DNA from 2 places in the Mesorhizobium sp. HAY1-8B genome. Region 2 is predicted to be linked to the other one. Evidence: predicted binding sites of a transcription regulator. Region 2 holds the regulator's gene; the other holds the start of a gene.
The links. The regulator PhoB, encoded in region 2, activates phosphate uptake and scavenging genes when phosphate is short. The targets are predictions, from matches to a motif close to TGTCATNNANCTGTCAT.
Positions count from the first base shown of each region.

Region 1 (9,429 bases), 6.6 Mb from region 2:
TATTCGGCAACGGTCAGCGTCAGGATGTCGCCCATGCCGCGCTCGTCGAGATTGCCAGCGCTGGCATGATGGGTCGCGTGGGCGCGCCGCCAGCAATCGTAGGGCGTCAGCGTCAGGACGCCGAGCGCGCGGCCGATCCAGTCGTCAGCATAGCGGTTGGCGAAGAAGGAGCCATGGCCGCAATCGTGCTGGATCATGAAGATACGCACCAGGAACCCGGCCGCCGGAAGGATCAGGATCAGCCCCCACCAATGGCCGTAGGCATAAGCGGCCGCGGACATGGCCCAGAGCGTGGCGAAAGGAATGAGGGTGATCGCGAGTTCGATGGCGCTGCGCCGCCGGTCCGGCTTCTTGTAGCGCGCCAGGATCTTCAGCCAGGCCCGCTTGCTGTTGGCGGCCGCGTCGGGGGAAATCATGTTCATCAGGAAGCATAGACGGAAGCGCTCCCCTCCCGCAAGATGACAATCACGCGAAATTACTGTGTGTAATTGTCGCGCGACATACCATCCCGGCATGGTTCTTTCAAATTCCGCAACGCCGGGAGACTGGGGCAGGTGGCTATCGGCGGCCGCCACCAAGGCTGTTTCTCTCCAGCCGGTCCAGCCGGTCAAGCAACTCGCTAAATCGGCTAGGAATGTCGGCTTCGGTGCGAAAAGCCGGCAAGGTGCGCAGAAAGCGTGTCATCGCCTCGGCACCGAACTGGCGCCTGACTTCGGTGGCGAGCTTTTCTCCTTTTTCTGCCTTGTCGCGAGTCATCATTTCAAAATCCTGTGTCGGCTTCGAAACTCCTCCAGCAAGGGAATGGTTCCCGCATCACGCCTCTGTGGCAAGCGAAGCCGGCAGGTAAGGTAAAGTTTGAATTAAAATCGAAGTAATGCGATTGGTCACGGTTCAGGCCGGTCCGGTGGCTTACCCCTTGATTTTTGGCCGCCAAACCTCGATATCGGGCACAAAATCCATACCATTCGAGATGACGGGAAACGGCGATGAGCGACCAGGCAAAAGACGAACGCGCGCCCAGTGAAGTCGAGGCGGCAGAGGCCAATGCCAAGCGCACTGAAGGCAGTATCGACGGCGATTACGAAGCGCTTGTGCGGCTGCTGAAGGAAAATGAAGAGCTCAAGGACCGCGCGCTGCGCGTCGCGGCCGAGATGGAGAATCTGCGCCGCCGCACCGCACGCGACGTGCACGACGCGCGCACCTATGCGGTTGCGAATTTCGCCCGCGACATGCTGTCGGTGTCGGACAATCTGCGCCGCGCACTGGACGCCATTCCCGCCGAGGCCAAGGCGTCAGGTGACGCCGGCTTCAAGGCGCTCATCGAAGGCGTCGACCTGACCGAGCGCGCCATGCTGTCGGCGCTGGAACGGCACGGGGTCAAGAAACTCGCGCCTGAAGGCGAGAAATTCGATCCCAATTTCCACCAGGCAATGTTCGAAGTGCCCAATCCCGACGTTCCGGCCAACACGGTGGTCCAGGTCGTGCAGCCGGGCTATTCGATCGGCGAACGGGTGCTGCGCCCGGCCATGGTCGGCGTCGCCAAAGGCGGCCCGAAAATCGCCGCCGAGGCGCCGGTCGAGCCGGGGCCGGTGAATGAGCAGGCGGAGAAAGATGCTTAGTAAAGGCCGTAGAGCAGTAGGGCAGGGAACACTGGGGGGCCGTATCAATCGTCTGGCTTCGTGTTATCTATAATACATACTGTGCCCTATTCCCTTACTCCCTACTGCCTCAGCCATGTATCCCATCGCCCTTCTCGACTATGCCGGCGTTGCCGTTTTCGCGGCGACCGGGGCGTTGGCTGCGTCGCGCAAGCAACTCGACATTATCGGTTTCCTGTTCCTGGCCAGCGTCACCGGCATTGGGGGCGGCACGTTTCGCGACCTCATCCTCAATGTGCCGGTCTTCTGGGTGGGAAATCGTGACTATGTACTCATCTGCGCTGTCGTTGCGGTCTTGGTCTTCTTCACCGGGCACCGTGTCGAATCCCGCTACAAGCTGCTGCTGTGGCTCGACGCCATCGGGCTGGCCGCCTTTTCGGTGATGGGCGCGGCGAGAGGCCTGGCAATCACCGGTTCGCCTGTGGTTTCGATCATCACCGGTATGCTGACCGCGACCTTTGGCGGCATATTGCGCGATCTCCTGGCCGGTGAGCCTTCCGTGCTGCTGCGGCCGGAAATCTACGTCACGGCGGCCTTGGCCGGCGCCGCCATCTTCACTCTGGGCGATGTCGCCGGATTGCCGCAGATTGTTTCGGGGTTGGCCGGCTTTGTCGTGGCGCTTGCCGTGCGCGGTGGCGCGCTGCGTTTTGGCTGGTCGTTTCCGTCGTACAGGAGCCGGCCGGGAAGGCGGCCGGAGGATATTCCGTGAAAAGGAAACGAGTAGAGAATAGGGAGCAGCCAATAGGGATGACAGCCCGCAGGATTGCGGCGTAGCTCTCGCTATTCGCTATGCCGCGAAACGCTGCGCTTCTCCGCCATAGTAGTTGACGTAGCGGGCGCCGATCTCCTTGACCGGCATAACCACGAACACGTCAACCGTCGAGAATTCACGGTCGACGACGCAGCCGTCGCCGATGCGGGCGCCGACCCTCAGATAGCCCTTGACCAGAGGCGGCATCGCCGCGATCGCCGCCTTGGCGCTGACCGCCTCGATCGGCATCAGGTCCATGGAGCAATAGCGCCCGGATACCGCGCGCACATCCCAGGCCGAGTTGGTGCGGCAGTGATGGGCGAGATAGGTGAGCGCCTCGGCGTGTGCGGCCGGCACTGTGCCGTGGAAGGAAGCGCAGCCGGTCATCACGCCGATTTCGTAGTGATTGATGTAGGCCCAGATGCCTTGCCACAGCGCCTCGATGGTGCGCTTCGAGCGGTATTCAGGCAAAACACAGGAACGGCCGAGTTCGAGAAAACGCTGGCCGGGGTGGCGGGCGATGAGCTTGGTCAGCTCGAATTCGCCTTCGGAATAAAAGCCTCCGGCAGCGGCCGCGATTTCTTGCCGCAGCAGCCGGTAGGTGCCGACGATGCGGCGATGCTCGGGGCCGGAAATCGAGTTGTCGAAGACAAGCAGATGATCGCAGAGCGGATCGAACCGATCCGCGTCACGGCGGTCCTGCGCCTGGAACAGATCCTTCCTAGCGCCAAGCTCATCATAGAAGACCCGATAGCGCACTTCCTGCGCGGCCGCGATCTCGGCCTCGTTGCGGGCAAGCCGCACTTCGAGATTGCCGATACGGCCGAGCGCTGCGCCTTTTATGACGGAATCGACATTACGTCCGGCAAGCAAGGCGCTGCTGGCGTTCGGCCGAGTGTCACATTCCGGCATAACTGTATGCACGAGTGATTCTCCTTCGAGCCATCCCTCTTGGCACGGGGATACGGTGTAGGTGCAACAGGATTGTGACAGTACCGTGATACGGCGTCGCGGGCAATACTTCGTCGGCTGGCGAAAACGGTCAACCGGCTACGTTAGATGAGAAGACATGAAGCGTATCGCGTCCACGCGGGGCGCGGCGACGCGCTTCATGCTCCCTGTTTCCATGCATGTCCTCCCAGCGAAACCAGGGGTCACTTTTGGTTGACATGCATTGGCCGCGCGCCAGAAAACCGGTTCAAGCGGCGACCTGGCCCTCGACGGCGTTGACCAGCGCATCGGGGTCGAGCGGCTTGGTGACAAAGCCGCTGGCGCCGTGGGCGAGCACCGCATGGCGGGTCTTTTCCTGGCTGTCGGCCGACAGCACCATGATCGGCACCGGCGGGACCGACGTTTCCTCCTCATGGCGGCGTATCGCGGCAATCGCGTCCAGCCCATCCATGACAGGCATGTGCAGGTCCATCAGCACCACGTCGAAGCGATGCTTGTGCCCGGCGCTGGTGACGGCCTCGACGGCGGCCTTGCCATTGCCGACCACCTTGACGCGGTGTCCTGCCTTCAACAGCGTGGCGCGGGCCAGCATGGCATTGATGTCGTTGTCCTCGGCGATTAGCACGGACAGGCCCTGCTGTCGGTCAATCGGGGTGCGAAGCGCCGGGGCGCGGCACTTTTTCGGCTGTGGCTGCGCAAGCGCCGGTGCATGGCTGGTCAAAAGGACACGCAAAAGTGTTCCTCCGCGCACCGGCCGGGCAAGGAACGTCGCGTAGCCACTGGCGCGGAACTCGCCAAGCATGCCGCGGTCCGTCGGCGCTATCAGCGTGACGGCTTCGCAATCGGAAAAGCCGCTTAGGCGCAGCCGCTTGAGCAGCCTCCCGTCGCTCTCTTCCATGGCCGCGTCGACCAGGAGCACGTCACAGCCGTCGGCCAGGGACGCGGCCTGCGCCACGGTGGCGGCGATACCGGCCGTACCGCCGTTGGCGCGGATGGTGCGGGCGATGGCGTCGGCCTCGACGGCGTTCCTGGACAGGATCACCGCATGCCTGCCGGCAAGCGCATCCTGCCGGCCCTGCGGCGCGTCGGTGGCTTCCGTGGCCGGGATTTCGAAGACGAAGTCCGACCCTTGGCCAAGCCGGCTGGAGACCGAAATCGTGCCGCCCATGGCAGTCACCAGGCGCTTGGAGATGGCAAGTCCCAGTCCCGCCCCGCCATGCGTGCGCGTCGAGGTGCCGTCCGCCTGCTCGAACTCCTCGAAAATGCGCTCCATGTCCTCGTCGCGCAGGCCGGGACCGGTATCGGCGATGGTGAAGCAGATGCGATCGCTGGTCTCGGTGCGGGCGCGCGCGATGCTGACCAGCACGCCGCCGCTGTCGGTGAACTTGATGGCGTTTCCGATGAGGTTGAGTAACACCTGCCTGACCCGGCCCGGGTCGGCGGTGATCATCTGCGGGACATCCGGCTCGACGTGACAGCCGAGGCCGATATCCTTGGCGAAGGCGCGCGCGGCGAGCAATTCGATAATGTTGTCGGCGATCTCGCGCACCGACATCGGCTGCGGTTCCGGATCGAAGCGACCGGCCTCGATCTTGGAATAGTCGAGCAGGTCCTCGATCAGGGCGAGCAAGGCACTGGCCGAGGTCGAGATGGCGCCGACATAGGTCTGCTGCTCCGGCGACAGGCTGGTGTCGGCGAGCAGCCTGGCCATGCCCATGATGCCGTTCATCGGCGTGCGGATTTCATGGCTGACGGTGGCGAGAAAGCGCGATTTCGCCTGGCTTGCGAATTCGGCTCTTTCGCGCGCGGTGATCAGCGAGGATTCGGCGCGCTTGCGGGCTGTGATGTCGCGAGCGATGGCGCGATGCGAAACCGCGCCGCTGTCCTTGTCGCGCACCGACAGTTCGATCCACGAGAACCAGCGCGATCCGCCCGGCGTGCGGATGGCGACATCGGTGGAGCTCAGGCACTCGTGATCGGAGAAGGCGGCATCGGGAACGATGCCGACCTCGATGCCGAGTTCGGCCAGGGTCTTGCCGGCAAGATCGCGATGATCCGCTTCGACGAGATCGGCGAACACCTTGTTGGCGTAGACGATATTGCCGTCGCGATCGCGATGGATGACGAGATCGCCAAGCGCGTCGATGAGACCGCGAAAGCGCTCCTCGCTTTCCTGCATTTCCCACATGCGGTCGGCCAGCGTCTCGATCTCGGCGCGGCTACGGGCGGTGGTCTCGTCCAGCAGCACCACGGTGCGATGGACACTGCGTCTGGCATGCAGATGCAGCGCAAGGCCGGCGAGGCCGGTTGCCAGCAATGCGAGGCTGATGAAGATCGGCGCCCCGGTCAGATGCGCAAGGCCGGCCAGTATCACGATGGCAACGAAGGTGAGCAGCGGCAGTCCTTCCCGCCTGGCCAATTGCTGCTCGGGCACCAGCGGCGGCGCGGCGATAAAGCGCCGCGCCGCCGGCGGCGCGGCAACCGCATCGACGTCGTCGCCCTTGCTTGCCTGCTGGCTGTCGGATTCCGCGATCATGCGAAACCCTTGCCAGACAGAGATTATGGAAAATTGCGGCGGATCGTTCGAATTTTAGCGGATAGGGCGTTTTTGCCCCGGTAGCGGCGGATTTGCCACCGGATATGGCAATTCCGTCCGCTGCCTGCGACCGGCCAGGCAGGTCTACATGTCGACGACGACGCGACCGCGGATCTTGCCGTCGACGATGTCACGCGCGGCATCGATGATGCCGTCGAAGCCGATAGTCGTGGACAGGCTGGCGAGCTTCTCCAGGTCGAGATCTGCGCCGATACGCCGCCAGGCCTCCAGCCGCACAGCCTTCGGTGCCATCACCGAATCGATGCCAAGCAGCGAGACGCCGCGCAGGATGAAGGGGGCGACGCTCGACGGCAGATCCATGCCGCCGGCCAGGCCGCAGGCCGCCACGGCGCCGCCATAGGAGGTCATCGACAGGACGTTGGCCAGCGTATGGCTGCCGACCGAATCGATGCCGCCGGCCCAGCGCTCCTTGGCCAGCGGCTTGGCGGGCTGGCTGAGCTCGTCACGCGAAATCACCTCAGCGGCGCCGAGGTTGATCAGATAAGGGCTTTCGGCATTGCGGCCGGTCGATGCAATGACATGGTAACCGAGGCTGGACAGGATGGAGACCGCGACCGAACCGACGCCGCCAGCGGCACCCGTCACCACAACCGGGCCGCGGTCGGGAAGGATGCCGTGCCGCTCCAGCGCCACGACGCAGAGCATGGCGGTATAACCGGCGGTGCCGACCGCCATCGCGTCGTGCGCGCTGATGCCATCCGGCAGCGGCACCAGCCAGTCGCCCTTGACGCGGGCGCGCCCGGCATAGGCGCCGAAATGCGTTTCGCCGACGCCCCAGCCGTTCAGGATGACCTTGTCTCCCTTGCGCCAGTCGGGATTGGAGGACGAAATCACTGTTCCGGCAAGATCGATGCCCGGCACCAGGGGCCAGCGGCGGACCACCGGCGCCTTGCCGGTGATGGCCAACCCGTCCTTGTAGTTCACCGTCGTCGCCTCGACCGCGACGGTGACGTCGCCTTCCATCAGGTCGGCTTCGGTGAGATCCGTCACGGCGACCGACTGTTTCTTGTCGGCGTCGCGCGAGATGAGGATGGCTTTGAAGGTTTCGGACATCTTTTTCTCCGCGAGCTTGCTTGTCGGTCTGGACTGTGCGGCGACGGCCGCGCGGGGTCAATCTTTGGAAGGCTTGGCGTTCGAAGGCTTGGCGTTCGAAGGCTTGGGCTCGCGCCGCCAGCCGATGAGCTCGTCGAAGACGACCAGTGCCGCGCCCACGGAAATGAAGGCGTCCGCGAAATTGAAGACGGCAAAGGACCAGACCGGCGTGTGGAACAGGATGTAATCGATGACGTGGCCGTAGACGGCGCGGTCGATCAGATTGCCCAGAGCGCCACCGATGATCAGGGCGAATCCGGTGCGGGCGATGACATGGGCCGATGGCGTGAGGGTGGCGAGGTAGAGCACGAAGGCAACGACCAGTACGGCGATGACCACCAGGCCGGTGTCGCCGAAGGAGGAAAACATCGAGAAGGCGATGCCGGTGTTGTAGGTGCGAAACAGCGCCAGGAACGGCAGCAGATCGACTTTTTCCTGAAAGGGCAGGCCGGTCTCGACCAGATGCTTTATCCACTGATCAAGCGCTATGGCCGCGACGATGAGCAGCGCGTAGGGGGACCATGATCTCACGGGCTGGCAACCTTCATTGCTGGTCGGCGATTGGCTCGAGCTTCAGCGCGCCGCGCCGGATCTCGAACAGCATGATGCCGGTGGCGACGGCGAGATTGAGCGAATCGGCACGGCCCGCTTGCGGGATCCTGAGCAATCGGTCGCAACTCGCCGCCAGGCTTTCGGGCAGGCCCTGCTGCTCATTGCCCATCATCAGCAGAACCGGCCCACGGGAAAAATCGACCGAGCGATAATCGACGGCACCCTTCAGATGCGTGCCGGCGACCAGGCCTGAAAAACCGCCGCGCCAGGCCAGGAAAGCCTCTGTCGTCGCCTTGGCCACCGGCACGGCGAAGATGGACCCCATGGTGGCGCGCACCGTTTCCACGGAAAACGGATCGGTGGTGTCGCCGACCAGGATGATGCCCTTGGCGCCGACGGCATCGACGGTGCGGATGACGGTGCCGAGATTACCGGGATCGCGCACCCTGTCGAGCGCCACCCAGACGTCGCCATTGTCGGCGCGGATGTCCTTCAGGGCCAGGAATTTCTGCGAGAAGACGCCGACCACCATTTGCGGATTGTCACGGCGGGTGATGGCGACAAGCACCTTTTCCGACACTTCGAGCACTGTGCCGCCGGCGGCAACCGTGCGTGCCGCCACCTTTTCCACAGCCGCATTGCCTCGCCCTGCCTTGGCGAACACAAGCGTCCTGATCTGCCAGCCAAGGTCGAGCGCATCGATGACCAGTTTCAGCCCCTCGGCCATGAAGGCGTTCTGTTGGTCGCGGAATTTCTTCAGGGCGAGCGCCTTGATGTCCTTGACCAGCGGGTTGGCGAGGCTGGTGACTTCCTTCACCTGGCCGGGTGCGCCTGCGTGCCGCTCGTTCATTCAGGACTCCGGGGCATTCAGGCCACCCAACGCGAAAACAATGAGGTCGAAAGCGCTCTGCCGGCGGACTTTTCACGGATAATCAACTCGCCCGATTCAACCTTGCCGCCCATGCCGGCAAACGTGTCGCGCATCAAAGCGTGGATGGCGAAGAAGGAGGCGCGGATCGAATAGGCGGTCAGCACCACGGCAAGCGGTTTCGGCGTCAGGATCGCGCGGCAGAGGTCGGTGAGCGCCGGCAGATCCTCGAACAATTGCCAGACCTCGCCCTTGGGGCCGCGGCCATAGGCTGGCGGATCGAAAAGCACGATATCGTAGCGGCTGCCGCGGCGCTCCTCGCGCTCGGCGAATTTCACCGCATCGTCGACGATCCAGCGGATCGGCTTCTTGCCGAGTCCGGCCATTTCCTGGTTTTCACGCGCCCAGCCGATCGCCTTTTTCGAGGCATCGACATGGGTGACCTCGGCGCCGGCGCGGGCCGCCACCAAGGAGGCAAGACCGGTGTAGCCGAACAGGTTCAGTACCTTCACCGGTCGCCTGGCCGCCGCGATCAGCCCGGCCATGTGGTCCCAGTGCGAGGCCTGTTCGGGAAACACGCCGACATGGCGAAACGAGGTGAAACGGCCGAGATAGTCGATGCCGTCATGCTTCATCGGCCAGGTCTCGCCAAGCGGCGTCCTGGGGAAACGCCAGCGGCCGATGCCTTCCTCGTCGGTGTCGCCGGTGAAGATGGCGTCGGCACGTTCCCAGTCCTTGGCCGGCAGGGCCTTCTGCCAGATCGCCTGCCCCTCGGGCCGCACGATGCGGTAGGGGCCGTATTGTTCAAGTTTCTGGCCGGCACCGCTGTCGAGCAGCGCATAATCGGCATTCGGCGCCACTTCGAGGATGAGCGGAAGCTGCTCGGCCGGCAGGACGCCGTCACGACGGGCAAGGATGCGCGGCGCCGATTTCGGCGCGG
Region 1 is NZ_CP200321.1:6,856,920-6,866,348, reverse strand. It holds gene AC1VON_RS33025 (fatty acid desaturase) at 1-422, opposite strand, end outside; gene AC1VON_RS33020 (hypothetical protein) at 559-759, opposite strand; gene grpE (nucleotide exchange factor GrpE) at 987-1,619, shown strand; gene AC1VON_RS33010 (trimeric intracellular cation channel family protein) at 1,735-2,367, shown strand; gene olsB (l-ornithine N(alpha)-acyltransferase) at 2,446-3,333, opposite strand; gene AC1VON_RS33000 (PAS domain-containing hybrid sensor histidine kinase/response regulator) at 3,608-5,896, opposite strand; gene acuI (acrylyl-CoA reductase (NADPH)) at 6,041-7,030, opposite strand; gene lspA (signal peptidase II) at 7,088-7,600, opposite strand; gene AC1VON_RS32985 (TrmH family RNA methyltransferase) at 7,614-8,471, opposite strand; gene AC1VON_RS32980 (RsmD family RNA methyltransferase) at 8,489-9,429, opposite strand, start outside.
Region 1: olsB (l-ornithine N(alpha)-acyltransferase) is a predicted target of PhoB. The motif match lies at 3,385-3,401, and genes of this name have one in related genera.

Region 2 (9,429 bases):
GACCGGAACCAAGCTGACGATTTCGGTCACCGACACCGGGATCGGCATCCCCGAGGAAAAACTGAAGCTGGTGTTCGAAAAATTCAGCCAAGTCGACACCTCTTCGACACGGCGGCACGAGGGCACCGGGCTTGGCCTTGCCATCACCTCGCGGCTGGTCGAACTGATGGGCGGCGAGATCGGCGTCGAGAGCGCCGAGGGCAAGGGCTCGACCTTCTGGTTCACCGTGACGCTGCCCAGTGCCGGGCAGCAGAACGGGCAGCGCATCATGCCGGTGGACGTGACAGGCGCACGGGTGCTGATCGTTGACGACAATGCCGTCAACCGGGCCATCCTGACCGAGCAGATGACCTCGTGGACGTTCGATTCCTGCGCCGCCGAAAGCGGCGCCGAGGGCCTCAAGGTGCTGATCGCGGCCGCCGCCTACGGCGTGCCCGTGGATTGCGTCGTGCTCGACTACCAGATGCCTGGGATGAGCGGCGCAGAAATGGCGCGCATCGTGCGCAACACCGAAGGTCTCGCCGACACGCCGATCATCATGCTGACCTCGGTCGACCAGTCGCTCGCCAACACCAGCTACCGCGATCTCGGCATCGACGCCCAGTTGATCAAGCCGGCGCGTTCCTCGGTGCTCCTGGAGACGTTGGTCGCGACCATACAGCGCCATCGCCATGCCACGGATGGCCACGCCGCCCAGCCGTTCGCAGGCGAGGGGCCTGGCGCTTCTCCGCCGCTGGCATTGTCCGAACAACGCGCGCAATTGCAGCCGCCACCGGTTCGCCCCAGGCTGCCTGCCACCGCTGCTGGCGGAGACAGGCTGGACATCCTCGTGGCCGAGGACAATGAGGTGAACCAGATGGTCTTCACCCAGATCCTTGGCGAAACCGGCTATGGTTTCGAGATCGTCGGCAATGGCCGCAAGGCGCTCGACGCCTTCGGCAAGCTCAATCCGTGCATGATCCTGATGGACGTCTCGATGCCGGAGATGAGCGGGCTCGAGGCGACCGCCGCGATCCGCCGGCTGGAGCAGGAAACCGACACGCATGTGCCGATCGTCGGCGTCACCGCGCATGCGCTCAAAGGCGATCGCGAGCGGTGCCTGGAGGCGGGCATGGACGACTATCTGCCCAAGCCGATCAGCCCCAGGGCCCTGCTGGAGAAGGTCGAGCGCTGGATCGGCGCCGGCCGCCAGGTCCAGCGCAACGCGGGATAGCATCGCGTTGCCTGTCCCGGGGATGTCAGAGGCAAGCCAAGGGAATCAATCGCGGATTTACCGCTACGCCCGCGTGCAATGACTATGGCGCGATCGCACCATATCTAAGGTGGCGCCCAGCCGAGACAATAGCAAAATCGAATTCCGCCCTTGCAGTTACGGGCGGGAGCAGCGACCGCCGGCAAAGAAGCAGCGTCAACCTACCCCAACGGACCTGTTTTTGGCGATGGCCCGGCCACGACACGCTCTGGCCTTGAGCAACGCGCTCCCGTCCGGATTTTCTTCCCCCGAGAAAGCCCCGTCGAATCCGGCGGCGGCTCCGGCTGGCGGATGGCCCAAGTCACTGATTCCGAGAGCAAACTCGGATCAGGCCGCGACCGCCCGATGCCACCGCCCTTGCCAGTGCCCGTGACGCGTTACCGGGCTGACACGAAACTGTCATGCGACTGTTATAATCGAAGGCTATTGGCCTCAGCGGGCGCCGGTTACGAATGGCGCCGAGAGACCATCTTCCGAACAGGAGCAGGCCACATGAGACATTTCATCCGCTCGGCGGCCGTTGCGATTGCAATGGCTACGGCGTCTACCTTCACCCTTTCCGCGGCAATGGCAGCTGACCTTTCCGGCGCCGGCTCGACATTCATCTACCCGGTGTTCGCCAAGTGGGCCGACACCTACAAGAAGGACACCGGCATCGGCCTCAACTACCAGTCGATCGGTTCGGGCGGCGGCATCAAGCAGGTCATCGCCAAGACCGTGACCTTCGGCGCCACGGACAAGCCGATGTCCGACGCCGACCTGGAAAAGAACGGCCTCGTGCAGTTCCCGATGGTGATGGGCGGCATCGTGCCGATCGTCAACCTCACCGGCGTCAAGCCGGGCGAACTCGTGCTCGACGGCAAGACGCTGGCCCAGATCTATCTCGGCGCCATCACCACCTGGGACGACGCCGCGATCAAGGCGCTGAACCCCACCCTCACCCTGCCGTCTACCGCGATCGCCGTCGTGCATCGTTCGGACGGTTCGGGCACCACCTTCAACTTCACCGACTACCTGGTGAAGCTCTCGCCCGACTGGAAGGACAAGGTCGGTTCCGACACCGCCGTCGAATGGCCGACGGGCGTTGGCGCCAAGGGCAGCGAAGGCGTTGCCAACACCGTCAAGCAGACCGACGGCGGCATCGGCTACGTCGAATACGCCTATGCGTCGCAGAACAACCTGTCCTATTCCAAAATGCTGAATGCTGCCGGCAAGGTCGTCGAGCCGTCGCTCGAATCCTTCGGTGCGGCAGCTTCGAATGCCGATTGGAAGGGTGCCAAGAACTTCAACGTCATCATCACCAACGAGCCGGGCGACACCACCTGGCCGATCGCGGCTTCCACCTGGGTTCTGATCCACAAGGCTCCGGACGACGCAGCCGCCACCGGCGACGCCCTGAAGTTCTTTGCCTGGGCCTACAAGGACGGCAAGGAAACCGCCAAGGCGCTCGACTATGTCTCGATCCCCGACAGCGTCGTCGACCTGATCAAGGCTTCGTGGAAGGCCGACATCCAGGCCGGCGGCAAGCCCGTCTACGCCGGCGAGTAACATCTTCCAAAGGAGCGCCGCGACCGTGGCGCTCCTTTCCCTTCAACCTGAAAGAGCCGAGCTTGACATGAGCGCTGTCCAGGAAGCCTTGCCAGCCGTCAGAGGTTCCCGCGATGCCATCGTTCGACGGTTCGCGCTGACCGACTCAATCTTCCACGCGACAACCCGCGCCGCCGCGATATTGGTGCTGGTCCTGCTTGGCGGGGTCGCGATCTCGCTGTTTGCCGGCTCCTGGCAAGCCCTGTCGACTTTCGGCTTTTCCTTCCTGACCAGCGAAAGCTGGAACCCGGTGACGGAGAAGTTCGGTGCTCTGGCCCCGATCTACGGCACCATCATCACCTCGGCGATCGCCATCCTGATCGCCGTGCCGCTCGGCATCGGCATCGCCATCTTCCTCACCGAGCTCTGCCCGCGCCCGCTTCGGCGCCCGATCGGCATGGCGGTGGAATTGCTGGCCGGCATCCCTTCGATCATCTACGGTATCTGGGGCCTGTTCGTGCTGGCACCGTTCCTGCAGACGGCCGTGCAGCCTTTCATCATCAGCGTGTTCCACGGTATTCCGGGCCTCAACAGCCTGTTCGCCGGCCCCCCTTATGGCATCGGCCTGCTGACCTCGGCGATGATCCTGGCCATCATGATCCTGCCTTTCATCACCTCGATCACCAAGGACGTGTTCGATACGGTGCCGTCTGTGCTGAAGGAATCGGCCTATGGGATCGGCTGCACGACCTGGGAGGTCACGCGCCGGGTCGTCATTCCCTACACGCGCATCGGCATCATGGGCGGCGTTATGCTGGCTCTCGGCCGCGCGCTTGGTGAAACAATGGCGGTGACCTTCGTCATCGGCAACGCCCACCGCATCAGCACTTCGCTGTTCGCGCCGGCAACGACCATCTCGGCGACCATCGCCAACGAATTCACCGAAGCCGTCGGCGATCTCTACACCTCCTCGCTGGTCGCGCTCGGCCTGATCCTGTTCGTTATCACCTTCCTGATCCTTGCCATCGCACGCTATATGCTGATGCGCATCGATGCCCGCACGGGAGCCTGACCGATGTCGATAGCCGCATCGCTTCACCACAGCCGCAAGCGCAAGAATGGCGTGATGATGACGCTGTGCGTCGTCGCCGCCGGCATCGGCTTGGCCTGGCTGGCGCTCATCCTCGGCGCTCTGCTCTACAAGGGCCTCGCGGGCGTCAATCTTTCGGTCTTCACGGAAATGACGCCGCCACCCGGCGACGCCGGCGGCCTGCTCAATGCCATCTACGGCAGCGTGGTGATGACGGTCATCGCCGTTATTGTCGGCACGCCGATCGGCGTGCTGGCGGGCACTTATATGGCCGAGTACGGCCGCTTCTCGAAGCTCACTACCGTGGTGCGCTTCATCAACGACATCCTTCTGTCGGCGCCATCGATCATCATCGGCCTGTTCGTCTATGAGCTGATGGTGCGGCCGATGGGGCATTTCTCGGCGATCGCCGGTGCCGTCGCGCTGGCCATCCTGGTCATCCCGGTCGTCGTGCGCACCACCGAGGACATGCTCAATCTGGTGCCGAACGCGTTGCGCGAAGCCGGCACCGCGATCGGCGCGCCGCGCTGGGTGGTCATCCGTTCGGTTGCCTATCGCGCGGCACTTTCGGGCATCGTCACCGGCATATTGCTGGCTATCGCCCGCATCTCCGGCGAGACCGCACCCCTTCTTTTCACGGCGCTGAACAACCAGTTCTGGTCCAGCAATCTCAACGCTCCGATGGCCAGCCTGCCAGTCACCATCTTCCAGTTCGCTCTCAGTCCCTACGAGGAATGGCAGCAGCTGGCCTGGACCGGCGCACTCATAATCACATTGACGGTTCTCGCGCTCAGCATCTTTGCGCGCAGCCTGACCGGACGCAGAGAGGACAAATGAGCCAGATGTTGTCTCCAGACATGACGATCGCCGCCGAGGCGGCGGCCAAGGCCAAGATCGAGGTCAAGAACCTCAACTTCTACTACGGCCAATCGAAGGCGCTGAAGGATATCACGCTGTCGCTGCCTGAGCGCAGCGTCACCGCCTTCATCGGCCCTTCCGGCTGCGGAAAGTCGACGCTGCTGCGCGTCTTCAACCGCATCTACGAACTCTACCCCAAGCAGACCGCCGAGGGCCAGGTGCTGCTCGACGGCCAGAACATTCTCGACCGCTCGCAGGACCTCAACCTGCTGCGCACCAAGATCGGCATGGTGTTCCAGAAGCCGACGCCGTTCCCGATGTCGATCTACGAGAACATCGCCTTTGGCGTCAGGCTCTATGAGAAGATCAGCAAGGCCGAGATGGACGGCCGTGTCGAGCAGGCGCTGAAGCGCGCCGCTTTGTGGACCGAGGTCAAGGACAAGCTCAATGCCAGCGGCCTCAGCCTGTCGGGCGGCCAGCAGCAGCGGCTGTGCATCGCCCGCACGGTGGCGGTGAAGCCGGAGGTCATCCTGCTCGATGAGCCGGCCTCCGCGCTCGATCCGCTGTCGACCGCCAAGATCGAGGAACTGATCGACGAGCTGCAGGCCGACTACACGATCGTCATCGTCACCCACAACATGCAGCAGGCGGCGCGCGTCTCGAAGCAGACCGCCTTCATGTATCTGGGCGAACTGGTCGAGTTCGACCGCACCGAGAAGATCTTCACGTCGCCTCGCGAGAAGCGCACGCAAGACTACATCACCGGCCGCTTCGGCTGATCGCACGCATTACGAGGACCAGGATCATGGCCGAACACACAGTCGCAGCCTTCGACGAGGATCTCGGACAGATCAGCAGGCTGATCAGCGACATGGGCGATCTCGCCGGCTCGATGGTCGGCGGCGCCACCAAGGCACTGCTGAATTCCGACAACGCGCTGGCACAGCGCGTGGTTTCCGACGACGCCATCATGGATGCGCGCCAGCGCGAACTCGACGATCGCGCCATCACGCTGATCGCCAAGCGCCAGCCGATGGCAGACGATCTGCGCCATGTCGTCGGGTCGATCCGCATGGCTGGCGACCTCGAACGCATTGGCGACCTTGCCAAGAACATCGCCAAGCGCGTCGGCACCGTCGGTCTCACCGCAACGCCGCGCGACCTGTCGCATTCCATCGACGCCATGGCGCAGCTGGTGCTGATCCAGGTGCAGGGCGTGATCGAGGAGTATGCGGCGCGCGATGCCGCCGCGCTTGCGAAGCTGCGCGCCGACGACGAACGCATCGACGTCAAATACACCTCGGTGTTCCGCGAGCTGCTGACCTACATGATGGAGGATCCGCGCAACATCACCGCTTGCACGCATCTGTTGTTCTGCGCCAAGAATCTCGAACGCATCGGCGACCATGTGACCAACATCGCCGAGAACGCGTACTATGTCCTGACCGGCACGCAACTGCCCGCCAACCGCCCCAAACAGGACGAGACGGCGATGTCGGCGCCGGCGGCTTGAGCGTTGGAGCGGTTCATCGTTTCGCGGAAACGCCGAACCGCTCTATCTCTTTGTTTCACGCAATTCAGGATGGAAAACCGTTACATATTTTTCCCGGGATTGCTTTAGAGGTGACCAGTCAATGATCGCACCACGCATCATGGTGGTGGAGGACGAGGAGCCGCTCGGCGTGCTCCTCCGCTACAATCTGGAATCGGAAGGCTATCAGGTCGAGGTGGTAACCCGCGGCGATGAAGCCGAAATCCGGCTGCAGGAAAACGTGCCCGATCTTCTGGTGCTCGACTGGATGGTGCCGGCGGTGTCCGGTATCGAACTCTGTCGCCGGCTAAGAATGCGGCCCGAGACCGAACGGCTGCCGATCATCATGCTGACGGCGCGCGGCGAGGAGAGCGACCGCGTGCGTGGCCTTTCGACCGGTGCCGACGATTATCTGGTCAAGCCGTTCTCGACGCCGGAATTCATGGCGCGCGTCAAGGCGCTGCTGCGCCGCGCCAAGCCCGAAGTGCTGTCCAGCGTGCTCAAGGTCGGCGACATCGTGCTCGACCGTGAATCGCATCGGGTCTACCGCAAGAAGAGCGAGATCCGGCTCGGGCCGACCGAATTCCGCCTTCTGGAATTCATGATGCGCCATCCCGGCCGCGTGTTCTCGCGCAGCCAGTTGCTCGACAATGTCTGGGGTGAGACGATTTATATCGACGAACGCACCGTGGACGTGCATGTCGGCCGCCTGCGCAAGGCGGTCAACAATGGCCGCATGCCCGACGTCATCCGCACCATCCGTGGGGCAGGCTACGCGATCCGCGAGGATTAAAGGAGCGCTCAGCCGGCGCGAGTGCGAAAGATAATAACGGCAAACATCAATACGCCCGCGAATACCAGCAAAGATGATGCCGCGACAACGGAAGTCCACGTGGCGAAACATTCCTCGCCTCGCGGAAATGGCCATTCAATTCGCCGTGCCGTTGCCATGTCGAGCGTGCTGTCGGGTTTGCGCATCTGCACCGGTGTCGAACTTTCCACTGTCTCCTGCGTCGGCGTCGCTCCGATCACACGGCATGGATGTCGCGATTGCCGAAGCCGTCGATGGCTTGGGACGCTCAGTCAAGCGGTTGAGACGCGCAGTCACGGCGCCCGGCCGTGCCTTTCCAGAAGTCCAAGGGGTTCCGCGCGGGTTTCAGGCAACGCTCTTTCCAGCACTCCCTCTTGCCTGCACGCCCGGCGCGAAGATCTCCTGATCGACGAAGGTCAGTGCGCGCATGGCGCAGCCCTCGCGGATCAGGGGGAGTTCGTTCGGTTCGGTGTCGAACGAAATCGATTTCGAGTGCTGGCCGCCGGCGGTCTGGGCGATCGCCTCGCGCAATGCCGGCTCGATCAGGTCGAAGGCGGCGGCGCTGACGCCGACCATGGCCACGGGTGCGGGATCGATCAGCGCGAACAGGCTGCCGAGGCCATAACCCAGTGCTTCGCCGGCCTTGCGATAGGCTTCGCGCTCGGGCCCGGCCCGTTCCCGTGCCGTCGTCGCCAGTGCCCGCATCTGCGTGTCGCTGACGTCGGCGACCGGTTCGGTGTCCTCGCCAAGCTGCCTGGCATTGCGCCAGATGGCGTAGTTGCCGGCATAGGCCTCGACGCAGCCGCGCCGCCCGCAGCGGCAGAGCGCGCCGCCTGGCCGATGGATCATGTGGCCGAACTCGCCACCCGACGAATGGGTGCCGGTGAACAGTTCGCCCTTCAGCACCAGGCCCATGCCGATGCCGTGCGACAAAAGGATGGCGATGAAGTCGTCGCGGTAGCGTTCGGGGTCGCGCCAGCGCAGCGCCACCGCCATCATGTTGCAGTCGTTCTCCATGGTGGCCGGGATGCCGAACTCGGCTTCCAGTATGTCGGCGAAGGCGATGTCGGTCTGCGGTGTGATCGGCGACCACAGCATGGCCCTGGCCTTGGTGTCGGTTATGCCCTGGATCGCCAGTGCGATGCGGGCGACGCTGCGCACGTCGATATCGGGATCCTCGAGGCGGCGCCGTACAATGGCGACGCATTCACCGATCAGCGCCTCGCGCGACATGGTCAGCGTGTCCAGCCGGCGCTGTTCCTCTGATATCACCTGGCCGGCATAGTCGATGACGGCGACGGACAGGAAATTCAGCGACAGCACGACGGTCATGATGGCCGCGGCCTCCGGGTTGAGGCCGAGGCCGACCTGTGGCCTGCCGCGTTTGAGCGTACCGGCCTCGCTCGGCTTGCCCTCGGCCAGGATGCCTTCGCCGATCAGGTCGGAAGAGATCGCCGATATGGTCGAATGGCTGAGGCCGGTGGTCGCGGCGATCTCGGTGCGCGAGGGTTGGCCGGCCCGGCGCACGGCCGCAATCACCATGGCGCGGTTGCGCCGGCGCAGATCGTCGTGGCGGATTCCGACCGACATACTTTCCCACATCCTCCCGGTCGCCGCGGTTCTTCCTGCCCCTCGAACACTGCCGGCAACTGGGGCAAATACTGGCAGAAGCGGCTGGTGCTGTCATTTATTTATTGCGGGGCTCGAAAAAAGTCCGCGACACCTCAAGATCCATCAGAATCGATGTTGACAGCGTTCCGACGATGGATCAGTATTTTTTTTGAGGCTCGAAAAAATAGAGCCTCTGTGCCGGCCTTTGGGTCAGTTTGGTCGCGCCATACGCGGCGCAGGGAGGATATCATGAAGAGATTCACGGCCGCCATCCTGGCGGGTGTCGCCATGTCGCTGACGCTTGCGTCGGTCGCGCAGGCGAAGGACAAGGTTATCGGCGTTTCGTGGTCGAACTTCCAGGAAGAGCGCTGGAAGACCGACGAGGCCGCTATGAAGAAGGCGATCGAGGCCGCCGGCGACAAGTACATTTCCGCCGATGCGCAGTCCAATCCCGGCAAGCAGCTTACCGATGTCGAGAGCCTGATCTCGCAGGGCGCCAATTCGCTGATCATCCTGGCGCAGGATGCTTCGGCGATCGGCCCGGCGGTGCAGAAGGCACTGGACGAAGGCATTCCGGTCGTCGGCTATGACCGCCTGATCGAGAACAAGGACGTCTTCTACCTGACCTTCGACAACAAGGAAGTCGGCCGCTTGCAGGCCAGCGCAGTGTTCAAGGTCAAGCCGGAAGGCAACTATGTCTTCATCAAGGGCTCGGGTGCCGATCCGAACGCCGATTTCCTGTTCTCGGG
Region 2 is NZ_CP200321.1:284,816-294,244, reverse strand. It holds gene AC1VON_RS01435 (PAS domain-containing protein) at 1-1,213, shown strand, start outside; gene pstS (phosphate ABC transporter substrate-binding protein PstS) at 1,745-2,800, shown strand; gene pstC (phosphate ABC transporter permease subunit PstC) at 2,868-3,851, shown strand; gene pstA (phosphate ABC transporter permease PstA) at 3,855-4,706, shown strand; gene pstB (phosphate ABC transporter ATP-binding protein PstB) at 4,703-5,506, shown strand; gene phoU (phosphate signaling complex protein PhoU) at 5,533-6,240, shown strand; gene phoB (phosphate regulon transcriptional regulator PhoB) at 6,362-7,051, shown strand; gene AC1VON_RS01400 (hypothetical protein) at 7,060-7,260, opposite strand; gene AC1VON_RS01395 (ROK family protein) at 7,415-8,659, opposite strand; gene xylF (D-xylose ABC transporter substrate-binding protein) at 8,930-9,429, shown strand, end outside.